DNA from 2 places in the Bradyrhizobium sp. HKCCYLS2038 genome. Region 2 is predicted to be linked to the other one. Evidence: predicted binding sites of a transcription regulator. Region 2 holds the regulator's gene; the other holds the start of a gene.
What was found. The regulator PhoB, encoded in region 2, activates phosphate uptake and scavenging genes when phosphate is short. The targets are predictions, from matches to a motif close to TGTCATNNANCTGTCAT.
Positions count from the first base shown of each region.

Region 1 (7,318 bases), on a different contig from region 2:
CGGGCTCGACATCGCGCAAGGGCTGAACTTCACCGAGACGTTCTACTGGGACATGAATGACCAGACCCGAGCGTTCTCCGATCGCTTCGCCAAGCGGATGAAGAACGGCGCGCCGCCGACGATGGTGCAGGCCGGCGTCTATGCGGGCCTGGCGCATTACTTCAAGGCGCTGGACGCGCTCGGCGAGAACCCGCATGACGGCGTCAAGGTCGTCGACAGGATGAAGTCTGTCCCGACCGAGGATGCACTGTTTGGCAAGGGCGAGATCCAGCCCAACGGCCGCACCATCCACACTGCCTATCTGTTCGAGGTCAAAAAGCCGTCCGAGTCGAAGGGGCCGTGGGATCTCTACAAGCTGGTCGGCTCGGTGCCGGGCGACCAGGCCTTCACGCCGCTCGACAAGAGCGCGTGCGCCCTGTTGAAGAAGTGAGCCGCTGCAGCTCCGGCGCTCGCTGTCGGAGCTGATGTGTTTTTGGGAAACGCCGAGAGAAACAGAACAAGACGATGCAGGCCCTCTACGCACAGCTCCTGGTCGGACTGATCAACGGCTCGTTTTACGCGCTGCTCAGTCTCGGGCTTGCCGTCATCTTCGGCATGCTCAACATCATCAACTTCGCCCATGGCGCGCTCTACATGATGGGCGCGTTCTGTGCGTACTTCCTGCTGAATCTCGGTGGCATCAATTACTGGTGGGCGCTGCTGCTGGCGCCGATCATCGTCGGCATCTTCGGCATGATCCTGGAGCGGACCCTGCTGCAGTGGCTGACCGGGCTCGACCATCTCTACGGGCTGCTGCTCACCTTCGGCATCGCGCTGATCGTGCAGGGCGTATTCCAGAACTATTTCGGCTCGTCGGGCTTGCCTTACGCCATCCCCGATCAGCTGCGCGGCGGCATGAATCTCGGCTTCATGTTCCTGCCGGTCTACCGCGGCTGGGTGGTCATCTTCTCGCTGGTGGTGTGTCTGGCGACCTGGTTCCTGATCGAGCGCACGCGCCTCGGCGCCTATCTGCGCGCGGCCACCGAAAATCCCACGCTGGTGCGCGCCTTCGGCATCAACGTGCCGCGCATGATCACGCTCACCTACGGCCTCGGCGTCGGGCTTGCCGCGCTCGCCGGCGTGCTGTCGGCGCCGATCAACCAGGTCCGGCCGCTGATGGGCGCCGACCTGATCATCGTCGTGTTCGCGGTGGTCGTGATCGGCGGCATGGGCTCGATCATGGGCTCGATCATCACCGGCTTCGCGCTCGGGGTGATCGAAGGACTGACCAAATATTTCTATCCCGAGGCTTCCAACACCGTGGTCTTCGTTCTGATGGTCCTGGTGCTCCTGGTGAAGCCGACGGGTCTGACCGGACGGGCGGCCTGACATGACATCGATCACCGACGAGACCCTGCCGACCACGCCGCGCGCCATTCGCGACGAGATGATCGTGTTCGTCATCATGGCGGCGCTGCTCGCCATCGTGCCGTTCACCGACCTGTACCCGTTCTTCGTCATGCAGGCGCTGTGCTTCGCGCTCCTGGCTTGCGCCTTCAACCTCCTGATCGGCTATGGCGGCCTGCTGTCGTTCGGCCACGCGATGTTCCTGGGCACCGCGGGCTATTGCAGCGCGCACGCGCTGAAGGTCTGGGGTCTGCCGCCGGAGCTCGGCGTCCTCACCGGCATCGCCGGCGCCTTCGTGCTGTCGATCATCACCGGCTACATCTCGATCCGGCGTCAGGGGATCTACTTCTCGATGATCACCCTGGCGCTGTCGCAGCTGCTCTACTTCGTCTATCTGCAGACGCCGTTCACCCACGGCGAGGACGGCATCCAGGGCATCCCGCAGGGCAAGCTGTTCGGCTTCATCGACCTGTCGAAGCCGACCACGCTGTACTATGTGGTGCTGGTCGGCTTCCTCGCCGGCTTCCTCTTGATCTTCCGCACCATCAACTCGCCGTTCGGCGAGGTCTTGAAATCGATCCGGGAAAACGAGCAGCGCGCGATCTCGCTGGGCTACAAGACCGACCAGTACAAGCTGCTGGCGTTCATCCTGTCCGGCACCATCGCCGGCTTCGCCGGATCGCTGAAGGTGTTCGTGGCCCAGAACGCCTCGCTGACCGACGTGCACTGGTCGATGTCCGGCGAGATCGTGCTGATGACGCTGGTCGGCGGCCTCGGAACGGTGTTCGGGCCGGTCGTCGGCGCCTTCGTCATCATCGCCATGCAGCAATATCTGGCCGGCTTCGGCCAGTGGGTGACGGTCATCCAGGGCGTCATCTTCGTCTCCTGCGTGCTCACCTTCCGCCGCGGTGTGGTTGGAGAAATCGCCCATCTGTTCAAGCGTTCTCTCTAAGTCATTGATTTAACGAGAGATCGTCGAAAAGGCAGAAAGCGGTGGATGATCCGCCCGCCGCTTCTGCTGCGGCGTGATCCGGAGTATGACACTTCCGTGACGGGCCAGCCCTGGCCCGTTTCGGAATGGATGGATCTCGTCCCATGCTGAACTGGTTTCGCGCCGTCCTCCCTAAGGAGGAGCGGTTTTTCGATTTGTTCGCCCGCCACAACAAGGTGGTGATCCAGGGCGCGCATGCGCTGCAGGACATGCTCAAGGGCGGCGACGACATTCTGGTCCATTGCCAGCGCGTCAGCCAGTTCGAGAACGAGGCCGACAACATCACCAGGGAGGTGCTGACCGCCGTCCGCCGCACCTTCATCACCCCGTTCGACCGCGGCGACATCAAGAACCTGATCACCTCGATGGACGACGCCATCGACCAGATGCAGCAGACCGCCAAGGCCGTGGTGCTGTTCGAGGTGAAGGAGTTCGAGCCGACTATGCGCGAGATGGGCACCTTGCTGGTCGAGTGCGCCAATTTGATCGGCAAGGCGCTGCCGCTGCTGCAGGCGATCGGCCAGAACGTGCCGATGATCACCGCGATCACCGAGGAGATGACCAAGCTCGAGGGCCGGGTCGACGACCTCCACGACATCGGCCTCAAGGAGCTGTTCCTCAAGCACCGCAACGCCAACACGATGGATTTCATCGTCGGCGCCGAGATCTACGACCATCTGGAGAAGGTCGCCGACCGTTTCGACGACGTCGCCAACGAGATCAATTCGATCATGATCGAACAGGTCTAGGGTAGGGCCGCGCCGTGGACGCTCAACTCGGCCTTCCCATCCTGGTCGGCCTCATCGCCGTCGCGCTTGCGTTCGACTTCCTGAACGGCCTGCATGACGCCGCCAACTCGATCGCGACCATCGTCTCGACCCGCGTGCTGCGGCCGCAATATGCGGTGTTCTGGGCCGCGTTCTTCAACTTCGTCGCCTTCGGCGTGTTCGGCCTGCACGTCGCCCAGACCATCGGCACCGGCATCATCGATCCCGCCATCGTCGATGCGCAGGTGATCTTTGCAGCCCTGGTCGGCGCCATCGTCTGGAACCTCGTGACCTGGGCGGCCGGCATTCCCTCCTCGAGCTCGCACGCGCTGATCGGCGGCCTGGTCGGGGCAGGTTTCGCGAAGGCCGGCATCTCGGCCACGGTGTGGAGCGGGCTGTCGAAGACGGTGCTGGCGATCGTGCTGTCGCCGCTGGTCGGCCTCGTGCTGGCGATGATCCTGGTCGCGATCGTGTCCTGGGCCTCGGTGCGCTCGACGCCGTTCGCGGTCGATCGCGCCTTCCGCATCCTGCAGTTCGCCTCGGCCTCGCTTTACTCGCTCGGCCATGGCGGCAACGATGCCCAGAAGACGATGGGCATCATCGCCGTGCTGCTGTACTCGCAGGGCCATCTCGGCGAGCATTTCACGGTGCCGTTCTGGGTGGTGCTGTCGTGCCAGACGGCGATGGCCTTGGGCACCCTGATGGGCGGCTGGCGGATTGTCCGCACCATGGGCCTGCGCATCACCAAGCTGAACCCGATGCAGGGCTTCTGCGCCGAGACCGGCGGCGCCATTACGCTGTTCCTGGCGACCTTCCTCGGTGTTCCCGTCTCGACCACCCACACCATCACCGGCGCCATCGTCGGCGTCGGCGCCGCCCGCCGTGCCTCGGCGGTGCGCTGGAACGTGGCCGGATCGATCGTCTACGCCTGGATCTTCACGATTCCGGCTTCGGCCATCGTCTCGGCCGCGACCTTCTGGCTCGTCTCGGTGCTCCGGCACTGATCCGGGCTGGGTGGAGGCCGGTTAACTCCCCGGTTGGAGTTGCGGTGCAAAACGCCTATATGGGGGGCGCGCGGCGGCCGTGAGCCCGCGCCTTTCCCGTACATCGCCGCTCTCCGGCCCGAAACGACGTCCGCCGCCCCATGTCCGATATCGCCGTCACCACCGACCAGCCGTCCCGCTCGCCTCTGTCCGACGAGGTCGCGCGCCGGCGCACCTTTGCCATCATCTCGCATCCGGACGCCGGCAAGACCACGCTGACCGAGAAGCTGCTGCTGTTCGGCGGCGCCATCAACCTGGCCGGCCAGGTCAAGGCCAAGGGCGAGCGCCGCAACACTCGCTCGGACTGGATGAAGATCGAGCGCGAGCGCGGCATCTCGGTTGTGACCTCGGTCATGACCTTCGAGTTCGAAGGCCTCGTCTTCAACCTCTTGGACACGCCGGGCCACGAGGACTTCAGCGAGGACACGTACCGCACGCTGACCGCGGTCGATTCCGCCGTCATGGTGATCGACGCCGCCAAAGGCATCGAGGCGCGCACGCGAAAGCTGTTCGAGGTCTGCCGCCTGCGCGACATCCCGATCATCACCTTCATCAACAAGATGGACCGCGAGAGCCGCGACACCTTCGATCTGCTCGACGAGATCGAGAAGACGCTGGCGCTCGACACCACGCCGATGACCTGGCCGGTCGGCCGCGGCCGCGACTTCATCGGCACCTATGACGTCAGAGACGGCGGCGTGCGCCTGCTCGAAGGCGGCGGTGCCAAGACCGGCGCGGCGCAGCAGATCGACATCGCCGAGCTCGGCAAGATCAACGCCAATCTCGACATGGGCCAGATCACCGACGAGCTCGAGCTGGTCAAGGAAGCCTGCAAGCCGTTCGAGCTCGACGCGTTCCGCGAGGGCCACCTGACGCCGGTCTATTTCGGCAGCGCGCTGCGCAATTTCGGCGTCGGCGATCTGCTCGAAGGCCTCGGCCGCTACGCGCCGTCGCCGCGCGCGCAGGATTCCAATTTGCGCAAGGTCGATGCCGCCGAGCCGCGCATGAGCGCCTTCGTGTTCAAGATCCAGGCGAACATGGATCCGAACCACCGCGACCGCATCGCGTTTGCGCGGTTGTGCTCGGGCAAGCTCAACCGCGGCATGAAGGCCAAGCTGGTGCGCACCGGCAAGACCATGCCGCTGTCGAGCCCGCAATTCTTCTTCGCCCAGGACCGCTCGGTGGCTGACGAAGCCTTCGCTGGCGACGTCGTCGGCATCCCCAACCACGGCTCCTTGCGTATCGGCGATACGTTGACCGAGGGCGAGGATCTCACATTCGTCGGCGTGCCCAGCTTTGCGCCGGAAATCGTCCGCCGCGTTCGTCTCACCGACGCGATGAAGGCGAAGAAGCTGAAGGAAGCCCTGCAGCAGATGTCGGAGGAGGGCGTCGTGCAGGTGTTCCGTCCGCGCGACGGTGCGCCGGCGCTGGTCGGCGTCGTCGGCCCGCTGCAGCTCGACGTGCTCAAGGCGCGGCTCGACGCCGAGTATTCGCTGCCGGTCGAGTTTGAGATCTCCGAGTTCTCGCTGGCGCGCTGGATCTCCTGCGACGACAAGAAGAAGCTGGAGGCGTTCATCGCCTCCAATAACTCCGGCGTCGCCGACGACGTCGACGGCGATCCGGTGTTCCTGGCCAAGAACGAGTTCTATCTCGGCTACACCAAGGAGCGCGCCGAAGGCATCGTGTTCTCCAACGTCAAGGACGTGAAGAAGAAGGCGTAGTGCCGCCTCTCGCCGCACCCCGTCTTTTCCTGCCGATGAAGCTGCGCTACCCTCCTGGCTCAAACGGTGGGGAGAACGAAATGCCCGCGGTATCTTTCGGCCAGCAGGCCCTGCGTCTCACGATCGTACTGTTCGCTGCGTGCGGGCTGATGGCCGCGACCGCTGCCGACGCCGCCGAGGTTGTCGCGCTCGGTGCCAGCAACACCTATGGCAAGGGCGTCAACCGCGGTGAGGATTTTCCGGCGCAGCTCGAGGCGATGCTGCGCGGCAAGGGCGTGCAGGTCAGCGTCGCCAACGCCGGCATCAATGGCGACACCACCGGCGGGATGTTGTCCCGCTTCGACGGCGCGGTCGATGGCTCGACCCGCGTCCTGGTGCTGCAACCGGGCGGCAACGATGCCCGCAGGGGCGTCGGCGATCAGCGTGCCGGCAACGTCAGCGCCATCATGGCCAAGGCCGCGCAGCGCCGCATCAAGGTCGTGATGGTCGAGAACGGCATGCTTCGCGGCCTGCCGCATCAGGTCGACGGTCAGCACCTCACGCCCGACGGCTACCGCATGCTGGCGGCAGCGCTGCTGCCCCGGGTGATGTCAGGCTTGCGCAAGTAATCTGCCTCGCTGCGCTGAGTGAACTGCTCACAGCTCGATGATCCCCCGCCGCGCCGCATGCGCCACCGCATCGGTGCGTCCCGTCGCGTCGAGCTTGTCGAGCAGCGAGCCGACATGGAACTTCGCGGTGTGGACTGAAATGCCGAGGCTGCGCGCGATCTCCTTGTTGGAGCAGCCTTCGGCCATCAGCGCCAGCACGTCGCGCTCGCGCGCGGTCAGCTGAAACGCGTCGACGCCCTCGCTCTTGCCGGCATCATTACTACGCGGCGTCACCACCGCGACGTCGGCATCAGCGCCGGTGGCGACGAGCCGCAGGCCCGGGACGCCGCCGAGCAGCACGGCCAGGCGATCCGCGAGTTCGGCATCGTCGACCGCGATCGCGATCGTGATCGGCGCGTCGTCTTGCGCGCTCACGCCGGCCGCTCACCGATGGTCAAGGCCATCCGCACCGGCTCGCCGGCACGCAGCGCTGACACCTCGACGACAGCACCGACGCTGTCGGGGCCGAGCTCGCGCATCAGGGCGCGCATGCCGCTGAAGGGCGCGTTGTTGAGGGCGGTGATGACGTCGCCCTGGCGCAGGCCCGCGGCGGCGGCGGGACCGGCCTTGTCGACGCTCATGATCATCGCGCCGATGCCGTCGTCGAGCTTCACCGGCTGCAGCGCCGCGCCGAGATAGCCGCGCGCGATCCGGCCATGGCTCTCCAGCCGCGCCGCGACGCGGGCGATGGTCGCGCCGGGAATGACCAGGGTGCGGCGCGGACCTCGCACGGCCATGCCGACCGCACGTCCTTCGGCATCCA
Region 1 is NZ_JBNPTM010000009.1:143,458-150,775, reverse strand. It holds gene ACQR1I_RS31105 (ABC transporter substrate-binding protein) at 1-430, shown strand, start outside; gene ACQR1I_RS31100 (branched-chain amino acid ABC transporter permease) at 505-1,368, shown strand; gene ACQR1I_RS31095 (branched-chain amino acid ABC transporter permease) at 1,370-2,338, shown strand; gene ACQR1I_RS31090 (DUF47 domain-containing protein) at 2,482-3,126, shown strand; gene ACQR1I_RS31085 (anion permease) at 3,141-4,148, shown strand; gene ACQR1I_RS31080 (peptide chain release factor 3) at 4,289-5,908, shown strand; gene ACQR1I_RS31075 (GDSL-type esterase/lipase family protein) at 5,989-6,516, shown strand; gene ACQR1I_RS31070 (response regulator transcription factor) at 6,544-6,930, opposite strand; gene ACQR1I_RS31065 (S1C family serine protease) at 6,927-7,318, opposite strand, start outside.
Region 1: the regulator PhoB is predicted to act here: its motif matches at 2,424-2,440, upstream of ACQR1I_RS31090 (DUF47 domain-containing protein).

Region 2 (7,318 bases):
GCAGAGGGACGTACGCGTCGTCACGAACGTGAGGTGGGCTGCGATGGACGTGGCGGCGGCGCTTGACGAGCGCGGTTGGCACGGACGGCGAAGTCGTGTGGTCCTGGCCTCTCGACGCTGAGGTCAAGTCCGTGATCGTTGCTTATGGGCACGCGCGGGCGATGGGGGCAATAAAGCCGATCCCCAGGGAGAGCACGAAGGACACCGTTAAAACCAGTCGCGCGGGGAAGGCCGGGATGTCCGAGCCGAACCTGTGGTACCTGCCGCCTGCATTTTTCTTCTGCAGGCGGGCCATGGGAGCGGCAGGCTCCCGGCCTTCTCCGCGCCCTCTCGTTGTTGGAGGGCGATGACGAATGCATGATCCGGGCACGCCGTGTCGCGGGAAGGCGATGTCGCGTGTCATTGAGTCGTGTCTGATGGGCAAAGCGCCAATCAACTCCTCCGCCGTCATCCCGGACAAGCGCGCGGCACGCGCGCGCCGATCCGGGATCCATAACCCCAGGGAGCAGTATGAGGCACGATGGCCGCTCCATCCCGCCCCGCCACGACCGTCACGGCGTATGGATCCCGGGTCAGCGGCCACCAACGCTTCGCGTTGGCGGCCTTGCCCGGGATGACACTGAGGGTGTGGAGGCGCTGGCAATTCGTCGTGAGCAGGGGTCCTTACAAGCCGTGAGCAGGGTTCTTACAAGACGGCGCCCGGCCGCGATCCGAGTCCCGCCGAGCGATCCGTGAAACTCCGGAGCGAAATCGAATCATCAAACATTATCAATTGCTTGCGTTTGTCATCCAGCTGTCATCGAACCTTTATAAAAGCAGCATCGAGGCCCCTTAAAGCGGCCGGGGAAGCGCGATCGGGCGCACATGGCGCTTCGCTTCCCGAGCATGGAGACCAGCTATGAATTTCGTCAAAGCACTCGTCGCTGCCGGCTTGGTCGCCGCATCGACGTCGGCATTTGCCGCCGATATCACCGGCGCGGGCGCGACGTTTCCGTTCCCGATCTATTCGAAGTGGGCCGACGCCTACAAGAAGGAGACCGGCAACGGTCTGAACTACCAGTCGATCGGCTCCGGCGGCGGCATCAAGCAGATCCAGGCCAAGACCGTGACCTTCGGCGCCACCGACGCGCCGCTCAAGGCCGCGCAACTCGAGAAGGACGGCCTGGTGCAGTGGCCGATGGTGATGGGCGGCATCGTGCCGGTCGTCAATCTCGATGGCGTGAAGCCCGGCGAGATGGTGCTGGACGGCGAGACGCTCGCCAACATCTATCTCGGCAAGATCACCAAGTGGGACGACGCCGCGATCAAGAAGCTCAACCCCAATGTCAAGCTGCCGGGCGATGCGATCGCCGTCGTGCGCCGCTCCGACGGTTCGGGCACGACCTTCAACTTCACCTATTACCTCTCCGAGGCGAGCGCCGACTGGAAGAGCAAGGTCGGCTTCAACACCGCGGTCGAGTGGCCGGTCGGCGTCGGCGCCAAGGGCAATGAGGGCGTGTCCGGCAACATCGGCCAGACCAAGAACGCGATCGGCTATGTCGAATATGCCTACGCCAAGCAGAACAAGCTGACCTACACCGGCATGGTCAACAAGGCCGGCAAGACCGTGCAGCCGACCGTCGAGGCCTTCCAGGCTGCCGCCGCCAACGCCGACTGGGCCAAGGCTCCCGGCTACTACGTCATCCTTGCCAACCAGCAGGGCGACAAGTCCTGGCCGATGACGGCGGCGACCTTCATCCTGATGCACAAGGAACCGACCGACAAGGCGGCCTCGGCGGAAGCGATCAAGTTCTTCAAATGGTCGTTCGAGAAGGGTGGTAAGATGGCTGAGGATCTCGACTACATCCCGATGCCCGACAGCGTCGTGAAGCTGATCGAGAAGACCTGGTCGGCCGACATCAAGAGCTGATCTCAGCGGCATCGGTAACGGTCTCCTCCCCACCGTGGGGAGGAGACAGACGGGTCTCACGGATTTCCAGCGTGTCCAACAAACAGGGGGCTGAGTTGGCGGAAATGGCCGTTCAATCCGAGGTCGGCGATATAGCTGCCTCTGCAGGGCCTTACGACCGCGCCCGCGCCTTGAGCGCCTTCAAGCTCGGCGATGTGACGTTCTACTGGATCACCCGGCTGTCGGCGATCTCGGTGCTGCTCATCCTCGGCGGCATCATCATCTCGCTGGTCATCGGCGCCTGGCCGGCGATGAAGGAATATGGCTTCCAGTTCCTGCTCACCAAGCGCTGGGCGCCCTCGGCCGATCCGCCGGTGCTCGGCGCGCTCGGCCCGATCTACGGCACGCTGGTCACCTCGTTCATTGCGATGTTGATCGCCATTCCCGTGGGTCTCGGCATTGCGATCTTCCTCACCGAGCTGTGCCCGCAATGGCTGCGGCGCCCGATCGGGCTGGCCATCGAGCTGCTCGCCGGCATTCCCTCGATCATCTACGGCATGTGGGGCTTCTTCGTGCTGGGGCCGTTCCTGGCGACCACGTTCCAGCCGTTCATGATCAGCCTCTGCGCCAACATCCCGGTGCTGCAGGACATCTTTGCAGGACCTCCGTCCTATCTCAGCCTGTTCAACGCCTCGCTGATCCTGGCGATCATGGTGCTGCCCTTCATCACCTCGATCTCGGTCGACGTCTTCAAGACCGTTCCTCCGGTGCTGAAGGAAGCCGCCTATGGCGTCGGCTGCACCACCTGGGAGGTCGTGCGCAGCGTGGTCATCCCGTACACCCGCGTCGGCGTGATCGGCGGCGTCATGCTGGCGCTGGGCCGCGCGCTCGGCGAGACCATGGCGGTGACCTTCATCATCGGCAACTCGTTCCGGATCTCGTCCTCGATCTTCGCGCCGGGCACGACGATCTCGGCCGCGATCGCCTCCGAGTTCCAGGAGAGCGATGGTCTGCACCAGTCGAGCCTGATCCTGCTCGGTCTGCTGCTGTTCGTTCTCACCTTTTTCGTGCTCGCGAGCGCCCGGCTGATGCTGGCGCGGCTTGAAGCCAAGGCGGGGAAGTAGCTCATGTCCACCGTCGATATGCCGGTCAACACCGTCAATCCGATCTATGCCCGCCGCCGCCGCAAGGACATCGTGATCCGCGGCCTGTGCATCGCCGCCGCGGCGTTCGGCGTCACCTGGCTGGCGCTGATCCTGTTCACGCTGTTCTACAACGGTCTCGCCGGCCTGAGCGTGCAGGTGTTCTCGGCCGACACGCCTCCGCCGGGCGCCAGCGAGGGCGGCCTGCGCAACGCCATCGTCGGCTCGGTGATCATGACCGTGATCGGCGTCGGCATCGGTGCGCCGCTCGGCCTGTTCGCCGGCACCTATCTCGCCGAATACGGCCGCAACGACCGGCTGACCTCGGTGATCCGCTTCATCAACGACATCCTGCTGTCGGCGCCGTCGATCATCATCGGCCTTTTCATCTACGGCGCGGTCGTGGTGCCGATGGGCGGCTTCTCGGCGATCGCCGGCGCGCTGGCGCTGGCCGTGATCGTGATCCCCGTCGTGCTCCGAACCACCGAGGACATGCTGCTGCTGGTGCCGAACCCGCTGCGCGAGGCGGCCTCTGCGCTCGGCCTGCCGCGCTCGCTGGTGATCCGCCGCATCGCCTATCGCGCGGCCCGGTCGGGCCTCATCACCGGCGTCCTGCTCGCGACCGCCCGTGTCGCCGGCGAGACCGCGCCGCTCTTGTTCACCGCGCTGTCGAACCAGTTCGGGAGCCTGAACCTGTTCAAGACGATGGCGAACCTGCCCGTCACCATCAACAATTTCGTCCAGAGCCCGTACGCTTATTGGAAGCAGTTGGCCTGGAGCGGAGCCCTTCTCATCACTCTGGCCGTGCTCGCTCTGAACGTCGGTGCACGCATTCTCGGCGCCGAGAGGAACGCAAAATGACCGAACTGTCCGTTTCCGTCAGCCAACCTAATCCCGCTCTCCTGCATGGCCAGCCGCTTCCCGAAGCGCCCGCCAAGGTGACCGCGCGCAACCTGAATTTCTACTACGGCGATCACCACGCGCTGAAGAACATCAACCTGACGCTCGGCACCAACCGTGTCACGGCGTTCATCGGCCCGTCCGGTTGCGGCAAGTCCACGCTGCTGCGGATCTTCAACCGGATGTACGATCTCTATCCGGGCCAGCGCGCCACCGGCCAGCTGATGCTGGACAACACCAACATCCTCGATCCCAAGCTCGACCTCAATCTGTTGCGCGCGCGGGTCGGCATGGTGTTCCAGAAGCCGACGCCGTTCCCGATGACGATCTACGAGAACATCGCCTTCGGCATCCGCCTCTATGAGAAGATCTCGAAGTCCGAGATGGACGACCGGGTCGAGAAGGCGCTGCGCGGCGGCGCGCTGTGGAACGAGGTCAAGGACAAGCTCAACGCGTCGGGCCTGTCGCTGTCCGGCGGCCAGCAGCAGCGCCTGTGCATCGCCCGCACCGTGGCGGTTCGGCCGGAGGTGATCCTGTTCGACGAGCCGTGCTCGGCGCTCGATCCGATCTCGACCGCCAAGGTCGAGGAGCTGATCCAGGAGCTCGCCGAGAACTACACGATCGCGATCGTCACCCATAACATGCAGCAGGCGGCGCGCGTCTCCGACAAGACCGCCTTCATGTATCTCGGCGAACTGATCGAGTTCGACGACACCAACAAGATCTTCACCTCGCCGAGCGATCGGCGGACCCAGGATTACATCACCGGCCGGTTCGGCTGACGCCGACGCATTGCTTTCAGGAGATCATCATGGCCAGTGAACATACCGCCAAGGCATTCGACAGCGACCTGCAGGATCTGACCCGCCTCGTCTCCGAGATGGGCGGCCTCGCCGAGCGTCTGATCGTCGATTCCGTCGATGCACTGGTGCGGCGCGACGTGGCGCTCGGGCAGAAGGTCGTCACCGCGGATGCCGAGGTCGACCGTCTGCAGCGGCTGATCGAGGAGCGCGCCGTGCTCACCATCGCGCGCCGCCAGCCGATGGCGGTCGATTTGCGCGAGATCGTCGGCGCCATGCGCGTCGCGACCGATCTCGAGCGGATCGGCGACCTCGCCAAGAACATCGGCAAGCGCGTCGCGGCGCTGGAGAGCGATTTCCATCCGCTCAAGCTGATCCGCGGCCTGGAGCACATGACCGATCTGGTGCAGTCGCAGGTCAAGTCGGTGCTGGATGCCTATGCCGCGCATGATCTGCCGGCGGCAATGGCGGTGTGGAAGGGCGACGAGGAGGTCGACGCCATCTGCACCTCGCTGTTCCGCGAGCTTCTCACCTACATGATGGAGGATCCGCGCAACATCTCGTTCTGCATCCATCTGATGTTCTGCGCCAAGAACATCGAGCGGATCGGCGATCACGCGACCAATATCGCGGAGACCGTGTTCTACATGATCGAGGGCCAGGCGATCGTCGACAAGCGTCCGAAGGGCGACATGACGAGCTTCACGGCGACGATCCCCGGCAACTGAGAAAGACCCGTTCGACATGACCGCGCGCATTCTGGTGGTGGAAGACGAAGAGGCGCTGACCACGCTCCTGCGCTATAATCTCGAGACCGAGGGCTACGAGGTCGAGACGGTGGGGCGCGGCGACGAGGCCGATACGCGGCTGAAGGAGCGCATTCCCGATCTCGTCGTGCTCGACTGGATGTTGCCGGGCCTGTCCGGCATCGAGCTGTGCCGGCGGCTGCGGGCGCGGTCCGAGACCAAGCAGCTGCCGATCATCATGCTGACGGCGCGCGGCGAGGAGAGCGAGCGCGTGCGCGGGCTCGCGACCGGCGCCGACGACTACATCGTCAAGCCGTTCTCGGTGCCCGAGCTGCTGGCGCGGGTGAAGGGCCTGCTGCGCCGGGCGATCCCGGAGCGGCTCGCGACGATCCTGTCCTATGGCGACATCGAGCTCGACCGCGAGAAGCGCCGCGTCGCGCGATCGGGACGGCCGATCGATCTCGGCCCGACCGAGTACCGGCTGCTCGAATTTTTCCTGGAGCATCCCGGTCGCGTGTTCAGCCGCGAGCAGTTGCTCGACAGCGTGTGGGGCCGCGACATCTATATCGACGAGCGCACCGTCGACGTTCATATCGGCCGCCTGCGCAAGCTGCTCAATCCCGGCCGCGAGCAGGACCCGATCCGCACCGTGCGCGGCGCCGGCTATGCGCTCGACGACCGCTTCGCCAAATCCGAGCAGGCGTGAGCGGCGGACCGGCCTGATGGCCGGCAGCATTAAGCATTAAGGAGTTCATCGTCCGCTTTCCGCCACGCCGCCGCCGTCTTGATCATCTTGGCTGGACGACCCATCTCGGTGTTGCCAGTCGCAGCGGACGCCCTTGATCAAGCCCCTCATCATCATTCTTTCCGTGCTGCTCGGTGCAGTCACGAGCGCCTCGGCCGCCGAGCTCGAGGACGCCGTCGCAGCCGCGGCGAATGGACAGTCCGCGTCGGCGCTACGCCGTCTGCAGCCGCTCGCCGCCAAAGGCGATGCGCGGGCGCAGTTCGACCTCGGCTTCATGACTGCCTTCGGCTGGGGCGTGCCGCGCAATCCGACCGAGGCGCTGGTCTGGTACCGCAAGGCTGCCGATCAGGGGCTCGCCGTCGCACAGCACTATCTCGGCATCGCCTATTTCAACGGTGAGGGCGCCGCCCGCGATCACGGCGAAGCCGGACGCTGGTTCAACCGCGCCGCCGCGCAGGGCTTCGCCCAGTCGCAATACATGCTCGGCCTGATGATGCTCGACGGCCAAGTCATGACCCGGGACGTGATCCAAGGTTATGCCTGGCTGGTGATGGCCGGCCGCAACGGCGTCAGATCGGCCGGTCGCGAGCTCCAGCGGGCGAGGCTCAACGACGCGCAGCGGCAGCAGGCCGAGGCGACGATCGCGGCGTGGCGTCCGAAGCCGGAATCGACTGACGCGGGCATCGTCAATCCGCGCCCCGAGCAGCTGCTCGGACTCGACCGTCATTTCGGCGATGTCGTCGATCCCACCTCGTGGCCGGCGTCGGCGATCGGCGTCGTCACCGTGGCGCAGTTCAGCACCGGAGGCTCGTGCACGGGAACGCTGGTGGCCCCGCGCGTGGTGCTGACGGCGGCGCATTGCGTGTTCAACGGCGTGACGCTGGTCAGCCCCGGGAACGTCCACTTCCTGGTCGGCATGAACAAGGGTACCCCTGCCGCGTCATCGATCGCCGACAAGCTGATCTTGGCGCCGGATTTCATCCCGACGCAGCACGACAAATGGTCGAGCGACCGCTCACCCGCTGATTGGGCGCTGATCGTGTTGAAGGACGCATTGCCGTCGAAGCCGGTGGCCGTGAAGGTGATGAGCCGCGACG
Region 2 is NZ_JBNPTM010000006.1:29,194-36,511, reverse strand. It holds gene pstS (phosphate ABC transporter substrate-binding protein PstS) at 899-1,909, shown strand; gene pstC (phosphate ABC transporter permease subunit PstC) at 2,014-3,012, shown strand; gene pstA (phosphate ABC transporter permease PstA) at 3,016-3,891, shown strand; gene pstB (phosphate ABC transporter ATP-binding protein PstB) at 3,888-4,712, shown strand; gene phoU (phosphate signaling complex protein PhoU) at 4,742-5,458, shown strand; gene phoB (phosphate regulon transcriptional regulator PhoB) at 5,475-6,182, shown strand; gene ACQR1I_RS25285 (trypsin-like serine protease) at 6,316-7,318, shown strand, end outside.